4 regions of the Shinella sedimenti genome follow, and region 1 is predicted to be linked to each of the others. Evidence: predicted binding sites of a transcription regulator. Region 1 holds the regulator's gene; each other region holds the start of a gene.

Region 1 (5,641 bases):
GCTGAGACCCTGCGGATCGCCGTGGCCGAAGGCTTCGTGCGCATGAACACCACGACGCTCGACCTCATCCTCAAGGGCGATGCGAAAAAGGGCGATGTCATCGGGACTGCGCGCCTCGCCGGCATCATGGCCGCCAAGCAGACCTCAAACCTGATTCCGCTCTGCCATCCGCTGATGCTCACCAAGGTCTCCGTGGAGATCCACGAGGACCTCTCCCTGCCCGGCCTGCGCGTCGAGGCCACGGCCAAGCTCACCGGCCGCACCGGCGTGGAGATGGAGGCGCTGACGGCCGTTAGCGTCGCGTGCCTCACCATCTACGACATGGCGAAGGCGGCCGATCGCGAGATGGAGATCGGCGGTGTCCGCCTCGTCGAGAAATCCGGCGGCCGTTCAGGCGACTACAAGCGCAGAGAGAGCTGATGTCCCTTCTGCCCGTTGCCGACGCCCTCAACCGCCTGTTGTCCGCGGCCAAGCCGGTGCAGCGGACGGATCGCGTCCAGCTCCACGACGCGGCAGGACGGGTGCTGGCCGAAGATGTCGCCGCCCGCCTCACCCAGCCGCCCTTCGACAATTCCGCAATGGACGGTTATGCCGTTCGCCATGCCAATATCGCCGGGATCGGATCCGTCCTCAGCGTCGCCGGCTTATCCTCAGCCGGTCATGCGTTCGAGGGTACGGCCGGTCCGGGTGAAGCAGTACGCATCTTCACCGGCGCCCCGCTCCCGGCCTTTGCCGATACAGTCATCCTCCAGGAAGACACGGAGCCCCTTGAGGACGGTCGAATTCGCACCACCTTCCTCACGCCCAAGGGCCGCCATATTCGCCCGCGCGGGCAGGATTTCACCAAGGGCGAGGTCGTTCTGAAGGCCGGCCAGATGCTGGATGCTGGCCGATTGACCGTTGCAGCAGCGATGAACCACCCGCAACTGCCCGTCTATGCCCGCCCGCGGGTCGCGATCCTCGCGACGGGCGACGAACTCGTGCCGCCCGGAGAGACGCCCGGCGCAAGCCAGATCATCGCGTCCAACAGCTACGGCGTCGCGGCCATCGCAAGGCAGGCCGGTGCGGAGATCATAGACCTCGGCATTGTGAGAGACGACAAGCAGGCCATTCTGGATGCCGTGCGCCAGGCGCTGCAGATGGACATCGACGTGCTGGTGACACTCGGCGGCGCGTCCGTGGGGGATTTCGACCTTGTTCAGCCTGTGCTCGGCGAGGCCGGCATGGAACTCGACTTCTGGCGCATCGCAATGCGACCCGGAAAGCCGCTGATGGTCGGACGTCTTGGTGATATCCAGGTGGTCGGCCTGCCCGGCAATCCCGTCTCCAGCCTTGTCTGCTCCTATCTGTTCCTGGAACCATTGCTCCGAAAACTCGCCCGCTTGCCCGCAAAGAACAGGGTAAGCCGGGCCGTCGCCGCCGTGCCGCTCAAACAGAACGACCGCCGGCAGGATTACATTCGCGCAGGCCTTGCACACGCGCCCGACGACGCGCTTCTCGTCACGCCATTCGAGAAGCAGGATTCGTCGATGATGAAGATCTTCGCAGAATCGGATGGCCTCCTGATCCGTCCGCCGCATGCACCTGCAGAGGATGCCGGCGCCCTCTGCGATGTGCTCGTTCTCAGGGAACCCGCTGCCTGAGCGACATTATTGTCCTGGCAGCCACTTGCAGAACACATGTGGAACGGATAGTGTCTGTTCTGGATTTGTTTCACGATTCTGGCTGGAGATGCCATGCTGACGCGCAAACAACAGGAACTGCTCCTGTTCATTCACGAGCGTATGAAGGAGTCAGGCATTCCTCCGTCTTTCGACGAGATGAAGGATGCGCTGGATCTCGCTTCGAAATCCGGTATTCACCGCCTGATCACGGCGCTGGAGGAGCGCGGCTTCATCCGCCGCCTGCCGAACCGGGCCCGTGCGCTCGAGGTCATCAAGCTTCCTGAGGCCTATTCGCCCAGCCTCCAGCCGCGCCGGGGATTTTCGCCATCGGTCATCGAAGGCAGCCTCGGCAAGCAGCCCGCAGCCGTGACGCCATCCAGGCCTGTAACGCCGCCGCAGAATATGTCGTCGTCCGTTTCCGTGCCGGTCATGGGCCGTATCGCCGCGGGTGTGCCGATCTCCGCCATCCAGAACAACACGCACGAGATCACCGTCCCGGCTGAGATGATCGGCAACGGCGATCACTATGCGCTCGAGGTCAAGGGCGATTCGATGATCGAGGCCGGTATTCTCGACGGCGACACGGTCATCATTCGTAACGCCAGTACTGCCAATCCGGGCGAAATCATCGTTGCCCTCGTCGATGACGAAGAGGCGACGCTGAAGCGGTTCCGCCGCAAGGGCGCATCCATCGCGCTGGAAGCGGCAAATCCAGCCTATGAGACCCGCATCTTTGGCCCCGACCGGGTCAAGATCCAGGGCAAGCTTGTCGGGCTCATCCGCCGGTATCACTGAGACGTGGTAGCCAATAAGGCTGGCTTCTGACCGTCTTGGTGATGGAGCGCACGGAGCCGAGTTGCTCGTGCCTCTTTGCAAGTGCTCTGCTGCTTGGTGTGGAGCACTGCCAGATCGCTGTCTCTGTAACGCCCTCCCATCCGATAAGCTCGGCCGCTTCCTGGACGTCATGGGAGTGGCAAAGGTGAAGGATCAGTCTCCTTGATCTCAGGCTCTGCCAACGGCGCTCCAGCTGGCGTCTCGAAGGTATCGCTGCGCCAGTCATAGGTGCGATGTCGCGACCAGGCGCGCGCGACAGTTTCCACGGCCGACGTGTAAATCGCATCGGTAAGGCTTGCTCCGGCATCATCGGTCGATGGCGTAATTTCCAAGGCGCCCGTTCGGCGCAGATGCCGCGCGGTCAGGAGCTTGGCGCCAGAACGGCAACTGTCGAGCCGCAAAGCGAAGGGCACGACAACGAGATCAGCCCTATTGCAAGCCGTGCCCAGAAAGGCCGTATCCTCAAGGGTCACGATCTTCCAGCCGCTGGGCGAGACGGCGGCGCAGAAAGCCTTCGCCTCGCAGATAAACGTTTGCGTCTGCCGCGCGGCCACCAAAGCCGACATCATGGCTTCTTTCGCCTTCTCCCTGTCCGCCTTGCGACGCGGCCGTTTCCGTTCGGTCTCGGCAGCAGCCGCCTCCGTCGCCGTTTCGGCCAGCAGCAGACCGGCGGTCTTTCGCATGTCCGGTCTGGCAAGGTCGCCGAGCCGCAAGGCACGGCGCCACTGGTCGTAGATGAAGCCCGGCGGCTTGGCGCGGTTCGTTGCGACCGCATCGTCGCGCAGGATCGCAACAAGTCGCCCGTCTTCGGAAATCAGCAACTCCGGTTTCCCGCGTGTGGGAGGCCATACGGCCATCAGCGCACCGACGACAATAAGAACCGTCCCGGCGTGCCGAAGCCGCGTGCGCAGGATGCAGAGCAGTCCGCCACCAACACCGATCAGCACGAAAGCGGACATGGGTATACGACCGGTGACGACATCCCCACCCTTCCAGCGCGAAACCCATTCGGCCAGCGCGATCATCCATTCGATCCCTTTTCCCATGATGGCAAAAGGGATCGCATCAAGTCCGAAAGGCATAAGCAGAACCGCGATGAGACCGAAGGGCATGACGATTGCGCTGATTGCCGGCATGGCGAGCAGGTTGCCGGCGAGCCCATAGGCGGGCACACGGTGAAAGTGGCCGATGGAGTAGATCAGCGTGGACAGGCTTCCGATTGCCGATGAAAGCAGAAGTCCGCCGAAGAAGCGCCCGGCCGCACCGCCGGTCAAACGCAGCGCGCCGCCTTTGCCCTCCTTGCGCACGGGCCGCTCGCGCCACGCCGCGTAACCGGCGACGAGACCGAGCGTTGCGGCGTAAGACATCTGGAAACCGGGATTGGTGACGGCGGAGGGCGTGACGGCAAGGATGATGATGGCCGACAGCGCTACATTGCGTAGACTGATGGCGGAGCGGCCGAAAAGCACGGCGATCAGCATCACGCAGATCATGATCCATGAGCGGACAGCCGAAATCGCGCCGCCCGACACGAGAATGTAGAGTGTGACCATTATGAGCGCGCCGCCCGCGGCAATCTTGCGGGTTGGGAAGCGTTCGGCAAAGCCGGGTATGAGCGCCATCAGCATACGCGCGCCGACAAGGAATGTGCCGGCCGCGAGCACCATGTTGAGGCCGGAAATGGCAAGGACATGGGCAAGCCCCGCCTGCCGGAGCGCTTCCACCGTCTCGTCGCTGATAGCCCGCTGTTCTGCCGTAACCAGAGCCGCGGCAATCGCCCCGGCATCGCCGCCGATGCGGCCGCGGATATGCTCGGTCAGGTTGTTTCGCCATATCGCAATCCGCTGCGCTATGCGGTCGCTCCATCCGCCGGACCCCGTCTCGATTGCGACCGGCGCGCTATAAAAGTATCCGACCGCGCCCGTGCCGGCAAAATAGGCGTCGAAAGCGAAGTCGTTGAGGCCGGACAAGGCGGGTCCCGAAGGTGGCCCGAGACGCGCGCGGCCGGATATGCCGTGGCCGATGGCAATCGGATCGTGGCGGCTTCGCGCCAGTAGCGTGACGATTAGCGGCGCGCGTTTCAGGGTTGGCTCTCGCGTCTTCTCCAGCGCGATGCGGTAACGGATCGTGTTGCCCGCCCCGCTTTCGCGCGAAAGCACCCGTCCCTCGATCATGGTCGTCACGGACGTATCGATAATGACGGTATCGAGCCTTGCGCTTTCCAGCGTCGCGAGCAGCATTCCGATCGGAACGAGAAATGCGCCGCCCGCCAGGATCGCGCTCAAATTTTCGCGATGGCGAAGCCGCCAGGCGGGCATCATGGCGGCAATGGCCAACAGAACCATGGCATAGATCGGCGGATCGACCTCGGCAGCGAACCAGAGAGCCGCGCCTATTCCAAGGAAGACTGGCACGAACAGAAAGAAGTGCCCGTGCGTGCGCTCTTCGGCAAAGGCCTCCGACAGGCTTTCACGGATTGCGCGGCGCGGTCGCAGCCAGCCCACAGCCCTTCCGTACCACCGCGCGGCCCTCTCAACCGGCGCAGGCGCCGCGTCGAACTCCGCGGGCACCGCGCCATCACCCGGCCGGACATCCCACCGATAGGCCTTTGCGGCCCTCTTCCGCTCTGCGATCTCCGTCCCGGCCATGCGCCCCGGCCTCGCTGTCCCAGACCATCATGCAATCGATCGGAGCAATGTTCAATCGAAAGTAGCTGACCGGGATGATAAGGCAGACAGAAAGGATGCGCCCTCCGCAATTTTCAAACCACCCTCAATAGTTGCTTGCAACTTCGCTCAAAGGGTAGATATTGCGTTGCCGGAAAGCCTGTTACCGCAATGCACAATTTGCCTTTCGTATCGCTTGGCAGGACATCGCAAATGGGCTAGCAAAACGGGCATGTTCGTGGCGCCGGTACAACCGGATGCCGCCATTCGAAACAACGGAGGATCGTTATGACAGGAAAAGGCGCGGACGTATCGGTCGGTGGCAAGACAATCGAGCTGCCGACGCGATCCGGGACGATCGGCCCCGATGTGATCGACATCGGCACACTCTACAAGAACACGGGTACCTTCACCTACGATCCCGGCTTCACCTCCACGGCCTCGTGCGAATCGAAGATCACCTATATCGACGGCGAT
Region 2 (5,641 bases), 170 kb from region 1:
GTAGCGACGCGCTGGATGTCAGCCCCATTCCGGCAGCCGGCAAGACCGATCACCGGCGTGCCGGCGGCAAGGATCGTGCGCAGGTCTTCCACGGTCGATTCGCTATCCACGATGGGAAAGGTGTGCCCGGTCTCTATTGGGCCGGGGTCACGGCTGGCCGTTGCCGCGCGCGCGGCGAGGGGCATGAAGAAGAGGGCGCGGGGCAGCGTTTTCATGCCTCTTCTTAAGGGGCGGGACCTCTGTCTGGCAATGACCGGGGCGTTAACGGATATGGTGAACCAATCTTAAACACTTTGCCGATAGGGTCATTTTACTAGAAGTCGCAGGCGTTTGGGGCGTCCATTGATCGTTCATGCATTCCTCCGTTGGATCGAGACCGCGCGGGCAGCCGACAGGGCCAAGGCTGCCAGCGTTCTGGCGCGGGCCTATGCGAAGGCGCGCATTGCACCCGGTGACCGGCGCGCCGCCGAGATGGCGATGATCTTCCTGCTCGACGATCCCGCGCCCAAGGTGCGGCTGGCGTTGGCCGAGGCACTTGCGTCCTGCGCCGACGCGCCGCGTGCCGTGATCCTGCCGCTTGCCGAGGACCAGCCCGAGATCGCGGCCCATATCATTCTGTGTTCGTGCCTGCTGACGGATGCCGATCTGGTCGATCTTGTCGCCAAGGGCAGCGACGTGACGCGCATGCTGATCGCCAATCGCAGCCATGTCTCGCGGGCGGTCTCCGCCGCCCTTGCCGAGGTGGGGGGCGTCGAGGACGTGCTGGCGCTTCTGGAAAACGAAGGCGCCATGCTATCGCGTCGCAGCCTGACGCGCATTGCCGAGCGGCTGGGTCATGACGCGGATATCCGCGCGCTGCTGCTCGACCGCGATGACCTGCCGAGCGATGCCCGCCATGCGCTTGTCGAGAAGGTCGGCACGGCGCTTGCAGGCTTCGGCCTCATCCAGGCGGCGGTGGGAACGGGTCGGGTCGAGCGTATCACGCGTGAAGCCTGCGATGTCGCAACGATCGGCATGGTGGCGGAGGTTGCTGCCGCGGAAATGCCGGCGCTGGTCGAGCATCTTCGCGTCACGGGCCGGCTGACGCCGGTTTTCCTGATGCATGCGCTGTGCACCGGCCGTGCGGAATTCTTCGTTGCCGCCATTGCCAACCTCTCCGGCCAGGAGGAACGACGGGTTCGCTCCCTCCTGTCCAATGGCCGCGAGGCGGCCGTGCGGGCGCTCTATGAAACCACCGGGCTCGGCGCCGATGTCAGCGCGCTCTTTGCCGAGGCGACAATGCTCTGGCGGCGCGAGGCCAAGGGCGGGGGCGGGCTGCATTCCGTTTCAGAGATGCTTTTGGTGCGCAGCCGCGCCATGGGCAATGCCGCCTGCCAGGCGATGCTCGAACTGGTCGAGCGCCTTGCCATTGCCGAACAGCGCCAGACGGCGCGCAGCTATGCGCTGATCGCCACGCGAGAGGCTGCCTGACGACAGGATTCGTCCGATCCAGCCGTCAGCACATCGTTTTTTAGGCAATCAGTCGGCGAAGCGTTTGGCGACCCAGGAATAGCCGTCCTCGGCATAGCGTATCGGCGTGGTGACGGCAGCCTTCAGGGACTGGCGATCGGGAATGGCCTTCTTCAGGAAATTCAGCGTGCGTGCCGCAAGGCCCTGACGGGCCTCGACCGTTTCTGCCGGCAATGGCAGCGGGGTCTGGACGGTCGTGTCGGCGGGCGCGGGATCGGGTGTCGGCGTGACTTCCGCCGTCATGCGGTCGCTGGCGGTTTCACACACTGCCACGATGACAGGATAGTTCTTGTCCTGATGTCGGTTGATGTAGGTTTCCGCCTGCGCATCGCAGAGCGCCACGCTCTGCCAGGAACGGTCGACCGTATCGATATAGTGGCACTGGGTCGCGCTGTCGTCGCAGCCCATGAGCGTCATGACGATGAGCGCAGCTTTCATGGCCGTTTCTCCGGGATCGATGCTGCCGGTTAGAGGCCGGCAATGGCGCGAAAGTAAGGCATTTCCGCCTCAGATATCGAGGTTGTCGGCAAAGACCGCACGCTCCTGGATGAAGCGGAAACGTGCCTCGGGCTTCGTGCCCATCAGGTCGTCCACGGCCGTGCGGGTGCCTTCGAAATCGACGTCATCGATTGCGACCTTGAGAAGCGTGCGCTTCTTCGGATCCATCGTCGTTTCCTTGAGCTGGGCCGGCAGCATTTCACCCAGACCCTTGAAGCGTCCGATCTCGACCTTGCCGCGTCCGTTGAACTCGGTGCGCATCAGCTCCTCGCGGTGCGCATCGTCGCGGGCATAGAGCGTCTTGCCGCCTTGTGTGAGGCGGTAGAGCGGCGGGACGGCGAGATAGAGGTGCCCGCCACGGATCAGATCCGGCATCTCCTGATAGAAGAAGGTGATGAGCAGCGAGGCGATGTGGGCGCCGTCGACATCGGCATCGGTCATGACGATGACGCGGTCGTAACGCAGGTCCTCGTCGCGGTATTTCGAGCGCGTGCCGCAGCCGAGCGCCTGAACCAGATCGGAAATCTGCTGGTTGGCACCGAGCTTTTCGCGGCCGGCGCTGGCGACGTTGAGGATTTTTCCGCGCAACGGCAGGATGGCCTGGTTGGCGCGGTTGCGCGCCTGCTTGGCGGAGCCGCCGGCCGAATCGCCCTCGACGATGAAGAGTTCCGCACCCTCGGCGGAGCTCTGCGAGCAGTCGGCGAGCTTGCCGGGCAGGCGCAGCTTGCGCACGGCGGTCTTGCGCGAGACTTCCTTTTCCTTGCGGCGGCGCATGCGCTCTTCGGCGCGCTCGATCACCCATTCGAGCAGCTTGGCGGCTTCGGCGGGATTATCGGCAAGATAGTGGTCGAACGGGTCGCGCAGCGCGTTCTCGACAATGCGCTGGGCCTCGACGGTCGCCAGCTTGTCCTTGGTCTGGCCGACGAATTCCGGCTCACGGATGAAGACGGAGAGCATGCCGACCGCCGAAATCATCACATCGTCTGTGGTGACGTCCTTGGCGCGCTTGTTCTGGGTCAGCTCGGCGTAGTTCTTGAGGCCCTTGGTGAGCGCGATGCGCAGGCCCGCCTCGTGCGTGCCGCCATCGGCCGTCGGGATGGTGTTGCAATAGGAGTGGATGAGCGAATCGCCACCGTACCAGGTGACGGCCCATTCCAGCGAGCCGTGGCCGCCCGACTTCTCGCTCTTGCCGGCGAAGATTTCGCGCGTGACGGTGTAGTCCTTGCCGAGCGTGGCCTGCAGATAATCCTTCAGGCCGCCGGGGAAGTGGAAGACCGCCTTTTCGGGCGTCTCGGATCCCTCGGGCAGGAGCGCGGGATCGCAGCTCCAGCGGATTTCGACGCCGCCGAAAAGATAGGCCTTGGAACGCGCCATGCGGAAGACACGGCCGGGATCGAAGCGGGCATGCGCGCCGAAAATCTCCGGATCCGGGTGGAAGCGAACCTTCGTGCCACGGCGGTTGTGCACGTCGCCGAGCTCTTCCAGCCCGCCGACCGGCTTGCCGCGCGAAAAGCGCTGGCGGTAGAGCTTCTTGTTGCGGGCGACCTCGACCTCGAGCTGATCCGACAGCGCGTTCACGACGGACACGCCGACGCCGTGCAGGCCGCCGGATGTCTCGTAGGCCTTGCCGTCGAACTTGCCGCCGGCATGCAGCACGGTGAGGATGACCTCGAGCGTCGACTTGCCCGGCATCTGCGGATGGTTCTCGACCGGGATGCCGCGGCCGTTGTCGGTGACGGTCAGGAAGCCCTCGGCATCGAGATGGACCTCGATGAAATTGGCGTGGCCGGCGACGGCCTCGTCCATCGAGTTGTCGATGACTTCGGCGAAGAGGTGGTGCAGCGCCTTCTCGTCCGTGCCGCCGATATACATGCCGGGACGCATGCGCACCGGCTCCAGCCCTTCCAGCACGCGGATCGCCGAGGCGTCGTAATCGCCGCCGACAGCCGGCGGGGCCGGCACTGGTACCGCGACGGCGCGCGGCATGGGCTTTTCCTCCCGCGCCACGGGTTCCGGGGCGGGCTGGGATGGCAGGCTGGCGAAAAGGTCGTTGCTGTCGTCTTGCATGGGCCGTTCAGAGTTTGTTCCGTCTGCCGCTTTCAGCCGTCGATCCCTGCGGAGCGAGGCGTGGCGGAATGAGGTGGGCGGCGAATCACTTGCGACTCTGCCAGATTCTGCGGGTTTTCGCGAACTCGGGCTGCACCGTCCGCGCCACGAGGATTGCTTTGCATCCGGGCGAATGGCAAGTATCGCCACCCCAAGGGAGTGCGTGTTCATGGCTCAGTCCACAGTTGATTGCCTTCGCCGGTTCGTTCTGGCCGCCGTTTTCACCGGGCTGGCCGCCCATCAGGCCTCGGCACTCACGCTCAAGCCTTGGAAGGACGAGCTGTTCGGCTACGGCACTGTGGTGGAAACGGCCGACGACGGGGCGCTGCGCGTCGTCGATTATCAGGAAATGCGCGACATCAACGGGCGCGACCAGGTGCCGGAGCGGCGTGTAAAATCCGCCTATGTCTCGACGGCGGTGAAGAAGGCGACGCAGGCGGTGACGGTCGATACGCCGGCCGGCAAGCTCGATGTCGCCATGACCGGCAAGGGCGAGGGGGCGGCCTTCACCGTGATCTTCATCCACGGGCGTGGCGGCGACCGGCGGCTCGGCAACAACGACTGGACCTTCGGCGGAAACTTCAACCGCCTGAAGAACCTCGCGGTGCAGAACGGTGGCGTCTATTACGCGCCGAGCGTGCCGTCGTTCGACGATGCCGGAGCGGCGCGCATTTCCGGCCTCATCCTGCGGGCCAAGGCGCTCTCGCCCGATGCGCCCGTCATTCTCGCCTGCGCCTCCATGGGCAGTTTCATCTGCGCGCGCGTGGTGCGCGACGCCACGGCGGTGAAAAGCCTGTTCGGCATGGTGCTGATGGGCGGGGCGGCGGATGGCGACTACGCCAAGACGCCGGGGTTCAAGGCCAAGCTGCCGGTCTATTTCACCCATGGCGACAGCGACAAGGTCTATGCGGCCAACGACCAGATCGCGGTGTTCCGCAAGCTGCGCAAGGCGGGCATTCCGACACGCTTCGTGCTGTTCCAGACCGGCGGCCACGGCACGCCGGTGCGCATGACCGACTGGCGCGAAACGCTGAATTTCCTGCTGGCACGCTGAAGCGGGATAGGGGCGAAGCTCTCGCCATGCCTTTCCTTGGCCACGCCGATTTGCTACGCCCCATGCGACCCGAGAATTCAAGGACAGGGAGGCCTCATGACACCGGATGTAACACCGCTCGTCGCCGGGAACTGGAAGATGAACGGCACGCGCGCATCGCTCGACCAGATCAAGGCGATGGCCGAAGGCGTGAAGGGGCCGCTTTCCGAGAAGGTGGAGACGCTGATCTGCCCGCCGGCGACTCTGCTCTATGTGGCGACGGCGCTTTGCGACGACAGCCCCCTGCTGATCGGCGCGCAGGATTGCCATGAAAAGGCATCCGGCGCGCATACCGGCGATATTTCCGCCGAAATGATCGCCGACTGCTTCGGCACCCATGTGATCGTCGGTCATTCCGAGCGCCGCACCGATCACAAGGAAAGCGATGCGCTGGTGCGCGCCAAGGCGGAAATCGCCCATGCCAACGACCTCGTC
Region 3 (5,641 bases), on a different contig from region 1:
TGAAGTCGGCAGCGGGCGAATAAGGAGGATACCATGGCATTCGACGCAACATTCTATGCCTTTGTCGGCCTCCTGCTGTTCCTGGCCCTGATTGCCTATCTCAAGGTTCCGGGCATGATGGCCAAGGGTCTCGACGCCCGTGCCGAGAAGATCCAGAACGAGCTGGCGGAAGCCAAGCGCCTTCGTGAGGAGGCCCAGCACCTGCTCGCCGAATACCAGCGCAAGCGCAAGGATGCCGAGGCGGAAGCTGCAAGCATCGTCGCCGCCGCTGAACGCGAAGCGAGCGCCCTGACCGCCGAGGCCAAGCAGAAGACCGAGGAATACGTCACCCGCCGCACGGCGCTCTCCGAGCAGAAGATCAAGCAGGCGGAAGTCGACGCGATCAACGCCGTGCGCGCCGCAGCCGTCGATCTCGCTGTTGCGGCCGCCGAGAAGGTCATCGCCGCCAAGGCAGATGCCGCAACCGGCAAGTCGCTCTTCGACAACGCGATCAGCGAAGTGAAGAGCCGCCTCAACTGAGGTCGCCATTCTCGATGAATTGAAAAAGGCCGGAGCGATCCGGCCTTTTTTGCGTCCGGCGTATACCGAACATTGGTCTGTGCTGAGTGTTCGACGCTGGCGATCAGACACGATACTTTGGTGCCTCTGCCGGTTGGCAGCCAGCGTACGCGCTTTGATATCCAGCGTGGAACTGGTGATCTGCATGGTGCCAAGGGGCGGATCAGTCCTTGCGCAGCGGGCGAAAGCTCATGCGGTGGAGGCGGCAGGGACCGATGGACTCGATAGCGGTGCGGTGCACCTGGGTAGCATAACCGGCATGCACGGCAAAGCCGTATCCTGGATAGGTTTCCTCCGCGCGCGCCATCATCCGGTCCCTCATCACCTTGGCGACGATCGAGGCCGCCGAAATCGAAACGGAGAGCGCGTCGCCCTTGATGACGGCCCGGCCCTCGCAGGCTAGGCCCGGCGGCACGTCACGGCCGTCCGTCAGGACGAGCCTCGGCGCCACTTCGAGACCCGCGACGGCGCGGCGCATGGCATCGAGGCTCGCCTTGCGAATGTCGATCGTATCGATGCGCCGCGAGGAACTTGACGCGACGGATACGAAGGCCGTTTCCATGATGCGGGCAAACAGCATTTCCCGCTTCGCCGCGCTCAATTGCTTGGAATCGTGAAGACCATCGGGAATGTTATCAGGGTCGAGCACGACCGCCGCCGCGACCACGGGCCCGGCCAAAGGGCCGCGCCCGGCCTCGTCAGTCCCTGCGACCGGCCAGAGGCCGCGTTTTCTGGCCGCCATCTCCATCGAGAAGTCGGGCCCTTCGGGCATATCGAAAAGAAGGCGGGAATCGGAGGATGCGGGACGGGACATGCGGCGAACCTCGCACATCCGTCCGATTCCCTGCAAGTCCCCCGGCAGGAGGCGGATGCCGGAGGGGCAACCGGTGCGCCCGGGGATTGGCGGACCGGAAGAGGATAGCGCCTTTCACGAGCCGGCCGGCCCAAGGAACTGCGCAGAACTTTCAAATCACTGTCGCGGCCTTGCCGGTGATGCCGGCCACGGCTCCGTTTCCGTAACGCATGCCGCTTTGCCGGCACGCCACACTGGGGAACGTGGTCAAACCTCACCCACCGACTTTCAGAGCAAGGACAACTGCACGCCGCTGCCCGAGGGCGGAATGAACTGGTCGCCGGACAGGTTCCGACGCGTTCGCGTCAGTTCCAGCCGCTTGCTGGCCATCTCGAAGCGTCGGGCGATCTGCCAGGCATAGGGGCCGGCACCCTTCATGCGCTTGCCGAATTCCGCGTCGTAATCCTTGCCGTCACGCATGGAGCGCACGAGGGACATGACATGGCGATAGCGGTCCGGATAGTTGCGCAGCAGCCACTCACGGAAGAGGGGGCTCACTTCCAGCGGCAGGCGCAGCAGCACATAGCTCGCTTCCATCGCCCCGGCCGCCTTGCCCGAATCGAGCACCTTTTCGATCTCGTGATCATTGAGGCCGGGAATGATCGGCGCCATCATGACGGCGGTGGGGATACCGGCATCGGAGAGTGCGCGGATCGCCTCCAGCCGGCGTGACGGGGTGGCTGCCCGCGGCTCCATGGTGCGGGCAAGCTTCCGGTCGAGTGTCGTCACCGACATGCCGACCCAGGCCAGGCCGCGGGCGGCCATGCGGGAGAGAATATCCATATCGCGCATGACGAGCGCCGATTTGGTGACGATCGAGACAGGATGGTTGGCCTTGTCGAGCACTTCGAGAATCTGGCGCATGATACGCCATTCCTTCTCGATAGGCTGGTAGGGATCGGTATTGGTGCCGATTGCGATGACACGCGGCTTGTAGCCGGGCTTGGACAATTCGCGTTCGAGCAGCTTGGGCGCATCCGGCTTGGCGAAGAGCTTCGCTTCGAAATCGAGGCCGGCGGACAGGCCCATGAAGGCATGAGTCGGCCTGGCGAAGCAGTAGATGCAGCCATGCTCGCAGCCGCGATAGGGATTGATCGAGCGGTCGAAGGGAATATCCGGCGATTCGTTGCGGGTGATGATGGTACGCGGCTTCTCGACCTGGACCTCGGTGCGGAACGGCGGAAGCTCCTCCAGCGTCTGCCAGCCGTCGTCGAAGCTTTCGCGCGTCACGGGCTCGAAACGGCCGGTGAAGTTGAGCCCGGCGCCCCGGCCGCGTCGGCGGTCTCCATCGATGCGCATGCCCGTATCAGCCAGCAGTGCTTCGGCAACATCCTTCGCATGGCCGGGCGCTAGGGCACCCTGCCTCAGGTTTGCAACATCGTTCATGGCTATCTCCGGCGGGACCGTCTCGCCCCGGTTCAATGACTATATTCCTATAATCGAAATGAGAACAATGCAAGAACAAATTTGTTCCGGCTAACCATGTCGCCTAACCATGCGGCAATGCGACGGTCTTGCGGCGGTGGCAATTCATGCTGCGATGCGGTAGTAGGATGTATGCTGACGATCATCATCGAATGCCGGGACAACGAGGCCGAGCTTGCTCAGACGCTTTCGGCGCTTGTTCCGGGTGCTGTCGAGGGAATCGTGCGGGAGGTCATCGTGCTCGATCACGGCTCGCGCGATGGTTCCGCCCGTGTGGCGGATGCAGCCGGTTGCCGGTTTCTCACCAGCTGGGACATGAAGGATGTCGTGCGCGCGGCGCGCGGCGACTGGCTGCTCCTTCTGGAGCCTGGCGCACGCCCGATGACCGGGTGGGTCGATGCCATCGCCGATCATGTCTCGGTCAGTGCCGGCCCGGCGCGGTTCACCGGCTCGCGCAATCACCGTCGCCCATTCCTGAAACGCTTCGGGCGCCGCCTTTCGCCACTCGAGCAGGGCTATCTTGTCAGCAAACGGCAGGCTGCGGCCGCAGTGCGCACCGGCATGTCCCTCTCCGACATCGCTAAGGGTACGAAGACCTTTTCCCTCGTCGCCGAGATCGTGCCCGCCTGGGCGATCAGGGCGATGCGCGCGCAGCTCGTGGCCGGTTGAGGCGGCTCAGCCGGCCGAGCGCTTCAGGTGCTCGTCGAGACGCGGCATGATTTCCACGAAATTGCAGGGCATGTGCCTGTAGTCGAGTTGTGCCTTGAGAATGCCGTCCCAGGCATCCTTGCAGGCGCCGGGCGAGCCGGGCAGCACGAAGATGAAGGTGGCGTTGGTGACACCGCCCGTCGCGCGCGACTGGATCGTGGAGGTGCCGATCTTGTCATAGGAGATGCGGTGGAAGACCTCCGAAAAGCCGTCCATGCGTTTCTCGAAGATCGGCTCCAGTGCCTCCGGCGTCACATCGCGGCCCGTGAAGCCCGTGCCACCGGTGGTGATGACAACGTCGACCGCATCGTCGCGCGTCCAGGCCTCGACCTGCGCGCGAATGGTGGCGATATCGTCCGGCACGATCGCGCGGGCAACGAGCCTGTGGCCGGCGTCGGCGATGCGCGCGACCAGCGTATCCCCGGAACGGTCTGTCTCTGGTGTGCGGGTATCCGAGACGGTCAGCACCGCGATGCCGACCGGGATGAACGGTCTCGTCTCGTCAAGGCGTGCCATCGTGTCCCTCCAGCGTGCGGGTGGCGGTGATGAACCAGTCGGGGTGTTGCTGCCTCAGCGAAGCCGCCGCCGCCTCGGCCATTGCGTCCGAAGCGTATAGCGCGAAGCAGGAGGCGCCGGAACCGGACATCCGCACGACGCGTGCATCCGTCGCGGCAAGATCGTTGGCCAGTTCCCCGATCTGCGGGCAGAGCCGGCGGGCAGGCGGCTCCAGATCGTTGCGCAGGCCGGCAATGGCATCCAGCCAGTCTTCCGGCATATCTTGAAGCGCCAGCGGCCCGTTCCGCTTGGAGGCGAGCGCGCGAAACACGGCTGGCGTCGAGACACCCACGAGAGGGTTGGCGAGCACCATGAAGAGCGCGGGAAGCGCTACGGGCGTGATATCCTCGCCGATGCCGCGTGCCAGCAACGGACGGCCGGCGAGGCACATGGGCACATCCGCGCCGAGCCCGATGGCGATGGCGTCGAGCCGGTCGCCGGGCAGATGCGCGTGCCACAGGGCAAGCAGGCCGCGCAGTGTAGCGGCCGCATCCGCCGAGCCGCCGCCGATGCCGGAGGCAATGGGAAGGTTCTTTTCCAGATGAATATGCACGGGCGGGGCGGATTGCCCCGTCTGTTCCAGCGCCGCACGCAGCCGGTCACGCGCGCGGGTGACGAGATTGTCACCCTCTGCTGCCAGCGTGCCGGAAAAGCGGCCGGACAGCGTGAAGCGGTCCTCACCGGCCGGCGACAGCGCGATGCAGTCGCCGAAGGCTGTGAAGGTTACGAGGCTGTCGAGGAGATGGTAGCCATCCTCGCGCTCGCCGACGACGTGCAGCGCGAGGTTTATCTTGGCGGGCGCCGGTTCGACAACGGCAAAGCCCGAAAGGGTGTCGCCGGGCATGCGGTCAGGACTTGCGGTCCGCGGCTTTTTCTTCCGGCGCGATTTTCTGCGCGGGCTTGTCTTCCTTCGCTTGGGCCGAGGCCGGGTCGGAAGGCTTGATATCGGCGAGACCGTTTTCGATCTTGTCCTTGATCTTGACGATCTCCGCGTCTTCCGGCTTCAGCCCGAGCGCGCGGTTCCACTGGAAGGTCGCTTCCAGTTTGCGGCCGACGCGCCAGTAGGCATCGCCGAGGTGATCGTTGACGGTGGGATCGCCGGCCTTGAGCTCCGCCGCGCGCTCCAGTTCCGCAACGGCGTCGTCGAAGCGGCCGAGACGGTAATAGGCCCAGCCAAGCGAATCGACGATATAGCCGTCATCAGGCTTGAGGCTCACTGCCTTGCGGATCATGTCCAGGCCCTCATCGAGGTTCCGGTTCATGTCCACCCAGGAATAGCCGAGATAGTTCAGCACCTGCGGCTGGTCAGGGTTCAGTTCCAGCGACTTGCGGAAATTCGGCTCGGCCTTGTCCCATTCCTTCAGACGCTCATAGGCGATGCCGCGCTGGAAGAAGACGCTCCAGTGGTTGCGGGTCGGAACAGGACCGATGACACCGACGGCCTTGTCGTAGAGAGTGGCCATGGCGCGATAGTCCTTGGCGTCGGACAGCACACTGCCGAGCGCGAGATAGCTGCGCAGGTCGGCCGGATCGGCATCGATC
Region 4 (5,641 bases), on a different contig from region 1:
CGGCTTCAGGCCTTCGGCACGGCGGCGCACGATGTTCTCCAGCACCACGATCGCGTCATCCACGACCAGTCCCGTTGCCAGCACGATGGCGAGCAGGGTCAGGATGTTGACGGAGAACCCGGCCATGTAGATCGCCGCGATCGTACCGATCAATGCGATCGGCATGCTGATCGTGGGGATCAGCGTTGCGCGCCAGTCGAGCAGGAAGAGATAGATCACGAGCGTCACGATGAGGACGGCGACCACCAGTGCGATCTCGACCTCGTGGATGGCGCCGTCGATGAAGACAGCATCGTCGCTCGTCACCTTGAGTTCGGTTCCCGGCGGCAGCACATCACCGAACTGCCCGATCATGGTCTTCACGCCGACGGAGATATCGAGCGTGTTGGACTGCGCCTGGCGGATGATGCCGAGGCCGATGCCCGCGCGGCCGTTCGAGCGCAGCGCAGTGGAGCCATCGTCTGGGCCGAGCGTCACCATTGCGACATCGCCAAGGCGCACCCTGTTCTTCAGGATGAGGTTCTCGAAATCGGCGGGGGTGGCAAGGTCTGCCGTTGCCCGCACCGTGATGTCCTGGCTCTGGCTTTTCAGCGAACCGGCAGGCACGTCGAAGGCAGCCGTCGCCAGCGCATTGCGCAGATCGGCCACGGTCAGGCCGCGCGCGGCAAGCCGCGACTGGTCCACATCGACGCGGAAGATTTTTTCCTGGTCACCGTAGACGACAACGTCGGCAACCCCTTCCACGGAGGCGAGCCGGTCTGTGATCTCGTTATTGGCGAGCAGTGTCAGGTTTTCCAGCGACTGAGTGTCGGAGGTAAGCGCAAGCCGCATGATCGGCTGGCTGTCCGCATCCGCCTTGACGACGCGCGGCTCCTCGGCGCCATCGGGAAGGCGGTTCGTCACACGACCGAGTGCATCGCGCACGTCGTTTGCCGCCTGGTTGACATCCGTGGTGTCGGAGAACTGGAGGGTGACACGACTGCGGCCGAAGGACGACGTCGAGGAAATATCCTTGATGCCCTGCACGCGCGAGACCGCGCCCTCGATGATATCGGTCAGTTCGCGGTCGACCGTTTCGGGCGATGCGCCGTCGAAATCGGTGGTGACGCTGATGACAGGCTGGTCGACCGACGGCAGCTCGCGGATTTCAACGCCGTTGAAGGCGGCAAGACCCGCGACCACGATCAGCGTGTTCAGAACGAGCGCGAAGATCGGCCGGCGGACGAAGAGCGCGGTAAAGCCCGCCTTGCCGCCGCCGTTGGCCTCCACCGGATCACCCGACATTATGAGCCCTCCGCGCCGGCGGGGGCCTGTCGCTCGGCGGCGGTGCGTACCGTCCCGCCCGGCCGTAGCGTCTGCACGCCTTCGACGACAACGGCATCGCCATCGGCAAGGTCAGCCTTCACGAGAACCATATCGGGATTGCGCTGGACGATATGCACGGGCACGCGCTCGACCTTGTCGCCGCTGACGCGCCAGATGAAGGACCCATCCGCACTCCATTGCACGGAAAGCGGATCCACGCTCGGATAGCGGTCGCCGGCAAAATGCATCGTCACCTGGAAGGACATGCCCGCGCGCAAAAGGTCCTGCGGGTTTTCGATCTGGGCACGCACGCGCAATGTGCGGCTCTCCTGGTCGATGCGGTTGTCGATCGCCTGAATGGTGCCGGTGAAGGTTTCACCCGGACGCGCGACGGCGGTGGCCGTCACTTCCCCGCCGACGCGAATGTTCGTCGCAAAGCGCTCCGGCACCCAATAGTCGACAAGGATCTTCGAACGGTCGTCGACACGCGCGATCGCCGAGGTGGTCGTGACGTAATCGCCGGGATTGACGGAGATGATGCCGACCGTGCCGCCGAAGGGCGCGGTGATATCGCGGCGGCTGAGCATCAGTTCCGCATTGCGCAAGGCCAGCTCCGCCGCCTTCAGCGCCGTCTCGGCGTCCTGCAGATCGGCCGCGCTGGTCGAGGAGCGCAGATTCGTCAGACGGGTTACCTTCTGCTCGGCACTTTCACGGGCCACGCGCGCCTGATCGGCCGCGATCTTCTGCTCGTCATTATCAAGGCGGGCGATAACCTGCCCCTGCTCGACGCGACTGCCGGACTGGACGAGAACCTCCGTAAGATTGCCGGAGGCATAGGGCGTCACCGTCACCGAGCGGATCGCCTCGCCGTCGCCGATCGCATTCAGCCGGTCGTTGACGAGCGCCATGGAAACGGGCTTGGTCACCACGAGGGCCGGGCCGCCGCCGAAGCCGCCACGCCCGCCACCACCGTTGCCGCCAGCCTGCTCGTTGCCATTACCGGCCGGCGCAATCGCGGCGACAACCGTCTCCGGCAGGCCGGCAGCCTCCAGAACACCGTTCGCGCCCGGCACGAAACGGCCCCATAGCAGCACGCCGGCCGAAATGACGCCAACGCCAAGAAGGAGCTGTTTCCAAACCCGCATGCACTCTTTCTCCGATGAAAAGCAAACCGCGACATGTTGCATCGCGACATAGGGGGAGTATCCCGGTTTGGAAATGAACCGGCAATGAAAGAATCCGATCATTACGGAATTGTAAGATTGCCCGGCCGGTTCGTTACAGAAACGTAAGACAGGACTGCGGAACGGACGTGGCGCGCCCTCCTGTGAACACGCGACGGCCTTGTTAACGGCGGGCCCGCGACAGGTCGATAAGCCGCGGGGATACACCAATCGAAGCAAACGCTCCGAGAGCCTGACCAGCCGCCATTTCCACAATATTCGGGCCGATCTTTTTCCCCGCGGAATAAAAGCAGAACGCAAAACTGGCCTTTCGGTCCCGAATCACTACATTGAGCCGCATGATGAGCGGTTACGACGATATTCCCTTCTTCGATGAAGACCCGCAGCTCGGCCCCTCTGCGGCCGCACCCGCGCCGAAAGCCGGCGGCGGATCGGGTCTTGGCATCGCCGCGCGCGCCCTGGCGGCGCGCGACGCCAACCGTGCGCCCGATTACCTCTCCGGCCTCAACCCGGAACAGCGTGAAGCTGTCGAGACCCTCGACGGGCCGGTTCTGGTGCTTGCGGGTGCCGGTACCGGCAAGACGCGGGTGCTGACGACCCGCATCGCCCATATCCTTGCGACCGGCCGCGCCTATCCGAGCCAGCTTCTGGCGGTGACCTTTACCAACAAGGCCGCGCGCGAGATGAAGGAACGTATCGGCCTGCTCGTGGGCGGCGCCGTGGAAGGCATGCCGTGGCTCGGCACCTTCCACTCCATAGGCGTGAAGCTGCTGCGCCGGCATGCCGAGCTCGTCGGCCTGCGCTCGGACTTTTCCATTCTCGACACCGACGATGTCGTGCGGCTGATCAAGCAACTGCTCCAGGCGGAGAACATCGACGACAAACGCTGGCCGGCCAAGCAGTTCGCCGGCATGATCGACGGCTGGAAGAACAAGGGCCTCGACCCCGCGCAGATCCCGGAAGGGGACGCTCGCGCCTTCGCCAATGGCAAGGGCCGCGAACTCTACACCGCTTACCAGAACCGTCTGAAGACGCTGAACGCCTGCGACTTCGGCGACCTTCTCCTGCATCCGATCCGCATGTTCCGCGCCAATCCGGACGTGTTGGCGGAGTACCATCAGAAGTTCCGCTACATCCTCGTTGACGAATACCAAGACACCAATACGGCGCAATATATGTGGCTGCGCCTGCTCGCCCAGCGCCCGAAAGGCACGCCGCAGAATGTCTGCTGCGTGGGCGATGACGACCAGTCGATCTATGGCTGGCGCGGCGCGGAGGTGGACAACATCCTGCGCTTCGAGAAGGATTTCCCCGGCGCCAAGGTCATCAAGCTGGAGCGTAACTACCGCTCCACCGCCCATATCCTCGGTGCAGCCGGCCACCTGATCGCCCATAACGAGGACCGGCTCGGCAAGACCCTCTTCACCGACCGGCATGACCCCGATGACGACAAGGTCGTGGTCCACGCGGCCTGGGATTCGGAGGAAGAGGCGCGCGCCGTCGGCGAGGAAATCGAGCAGCTTCAACGCAAGCAGCACAAGCTGAACGACATGGCCATCCTCGTGCGCGCCTCCTTCCAGATGCGCGAATTCGAAGATCGTTTCGTCACGCTCGGCCTCAACTACCGTGTCATCGGCGGCCCGCGCTTCTACGAGCGGCTCGAGATCCGCGATGCGCTCGCCTATTTCCGCCTTGTCAGCCAGCCGGCAGACGATCTCGCCTTCGAGCGCATTGTCAACACGCCCAAACGCGGCCTCGGCGACACGACGATCCGCAACCTTCATGACTATGCCCGCGCCCGCGACATCCCCATGCTTGCCGCCGCCGCCGATATCATCGAGACCGACGAGCTGAAACCGAAGGCCCGCAAGTCGCTGTTCGACGTCGTCACCGATTTCCGCCGCTGGCAATCGCTGCTGGAGACGATGCCGCACACCGAGCTTGCCGAGCAGATCCTCGACGAGAGCGGCTATACCGCGATGTGGCAGGCCGACAAGTCGGCGGAAGGACCGGGGCGCCTCGACAACCTCAAGGAACTCATCCGCTCGATGGAAGCGTTCGAATCCATGCGCGGCTTTCTCGATCACGTCTCGCTGGTCATGGATGCAGAGCAGAATGCCGATCTCGACGCCGTCTCGATCATGACGCTGCACTCGGCCAAGGGCCTCGAATTCGAGACTGTGTTCCTGCCAGGCTGGGAGGAAGGTCTGTTCCCGCACCAGCGTTCGCTCGACGAGGGCGGCCGCTCCGGGCTCGAGGAAGAACGCCGCCTCGCCTATGTCGGCATCACGCGCGCCAAGCGCCGCTGCCACATCTGGTTCGTTTCCAACAGGCGTATTCACGGCCTGTGGCAATCGACGTTGCCATCCCGCTTCCTCGACGAACTGCCGGACAGCCATGTGGAGGTTGCGGAGGTCGAGCAGTCCTATGGCGGTTATGGCCGCGGCGGCGGCTATGGCCAGTCCCGCTTCGACAAGCAGGAGCCGTTCCAGAACGCCTATTCGACGCCCGGCTGGCGGCGTGCGCAGGCAAACCGCACCGACGCGACGCGCGACAACTGGGGCTCGCGCTCCGGTCACGCCGTGGAACGTATCGGCTACGGCGAAAGCGGCCCCCGCGGCCGCACCATAGAAGGAGAACTGATCGCCAAGTCGGCGACCAGCGAGCCGTCGAAATTCGCCATCGGCGACCGCGTCTTCCACCTCAAATTCGGTAACGGCAATATCGCATCGATCGAGGGCAACAAGCTGACAATCGATTTCGACCGTGCCGGCCAGAAGCGCGTGCTCGACGGCTTCGTCGAAAAGGCCTGACGGGGCCGAGACCGGCCCCGCGGCTTTATCGATGGATCAGGATGCCTTGCGCATCGTACCCAGACGCGCGGCGCGCTCTTCCGGCGTCCAGATTTTGCTGCCGTCACGGCGACGGGCCCGACGGTTGAGCTGGAAGCGGTTGACGAGATCGCTGAGCTTGACCGCGCCTTCGGCCAGCGTCTGGCTCGTGGCAGTCGTGCGCTCCACCATCGCGGCGTTCTCCTGCGTGATGCGGTCGACATCGGAGACGGCGGCACTGATCTCCTCGAGGCCCGCAGCCTGCTCCGCGGCGGAAGTCGCGATGGCATCGACATTCTCGTCTATCTTCTGCACGAAGCT

What was found. Region 1 encodes LexA, which represses DNA repair genes until DNA is damaged. Its sites were predicted from a motif close to TGTTCNNNNTGTGTTCNG; they were not measured.
Region 2: parE (DNA topoisomerase IV subunit B) is a predicted target of LexA. The motif match lies at 4,079-4,096, and genes of this name have one in related genera.
Region 3: MKI86_RS20420 (PA0069 family radical SAM protein) is a predicted target of LexA. The motif match lies at 2,858-2,875, and genes of this name have one in related genera.
Region 4: MKI86_RS05760 (ATP-dependent helicase) is a predicted target of LexA. The motif match lies at 2,769-2,786, and genes of this name have one in related genera.

The regions. Positions count from the first base shown of each region.
Region 1 is NZ_JAKVIN010000001.1:179,257-184,897, forward strand. It holds gene moaC (cyclic pyranopterin monophosphate synthase MoaC) at 1-420, shown strand, start outside; gene MKI86_RS00885 (molybdopterin molybdotransferase MoeA) at 420-1,643, shown strand; gene lexA (transcriptional repressor LexA) at 1,737-2,459, shown strand; gene MKI86_RS00895 (ComEC/Rec2 family competence protein) at 2,627-5,002, opposite strand; gene gltA (citrate synthase) at 5,453-5,641, shown strand, end outside.
Region 2 is NZ_JAKVIN010000001.1:6,598-12,238, forward strand. It holds gene MKI86_RS00035 (aldolase/citrate lyase/malate synthase family protein) at 1-215, opposite strand, end outside; gene MKI86_RS00040 (DUF2336 domain-containing protein) at 343-1,470, shown strand; gene MKI86_RS00045 (hypothetical protein) at 1,519-1,947, opposite strand; gene parE (DNA topoisomerase IV subunit B) at 2,017-4,074, opposite strand; gene MKI86_RS00055 (alpha/beta hydrolase) at 4,283-5,167, shown strand; gene tpiA (triose-phosphate isomerase) at 5,264-5,641, shown strand, end outside.
Region 3 is NZ_JAKVIN010000009.1:116,873-122,513, reverse strand. It holds gene MKI86_RS20435 (F0F1 ATP synthase subunit B) at 1-23, shown strand, start outside; gene MKI86_RS20430 (F0F1 ATP synthase subunit B) at 34-519, shown strand; gene rnhB (ribonuclease HII) at 722-1,372, opposite strand; gene MKI86_RS20420 (PA0069 family radical SAM protein) at 1,640-2,797, opposite strand; gene MKI86_RS20415 (glycosyltransferase family protein) at 2,969-3,505, shown strand; gene moaB (molybdenum cofactor biosynthesis protein B) at 3,512-4,060, opposite strand; gene MKI86_RS20405 (4-(cytidine 5'-diphospho)-2-C-methyl-D-erythritol kinase) at 4,047-4,943, opposite strand; gene MKI86_RS20400 (tetratricopeptide repeat protein) at 4,948-5,641, opposite strand, start outside.
Region 4 is NZ_JAKVIN010000002.1:336,063-341,703, reverse strand. It holds gene MKI86_RS05770 (efflux RND transporter permease subunit) at 1-1,284, opposite strand, end outside; gene MKI86_RS05765 (efflux RND transporter periplasmic adaptor subunit) at 1,284-2,450, opposite strand; gene MKI86_RS05760 (ATP-dependent helicase) at 2,828-5,302, shown strand; gene MKI86_RS05755 (methyl-accepting chemotaxis protein) at 5,339-5,641, opposite strand, start outside.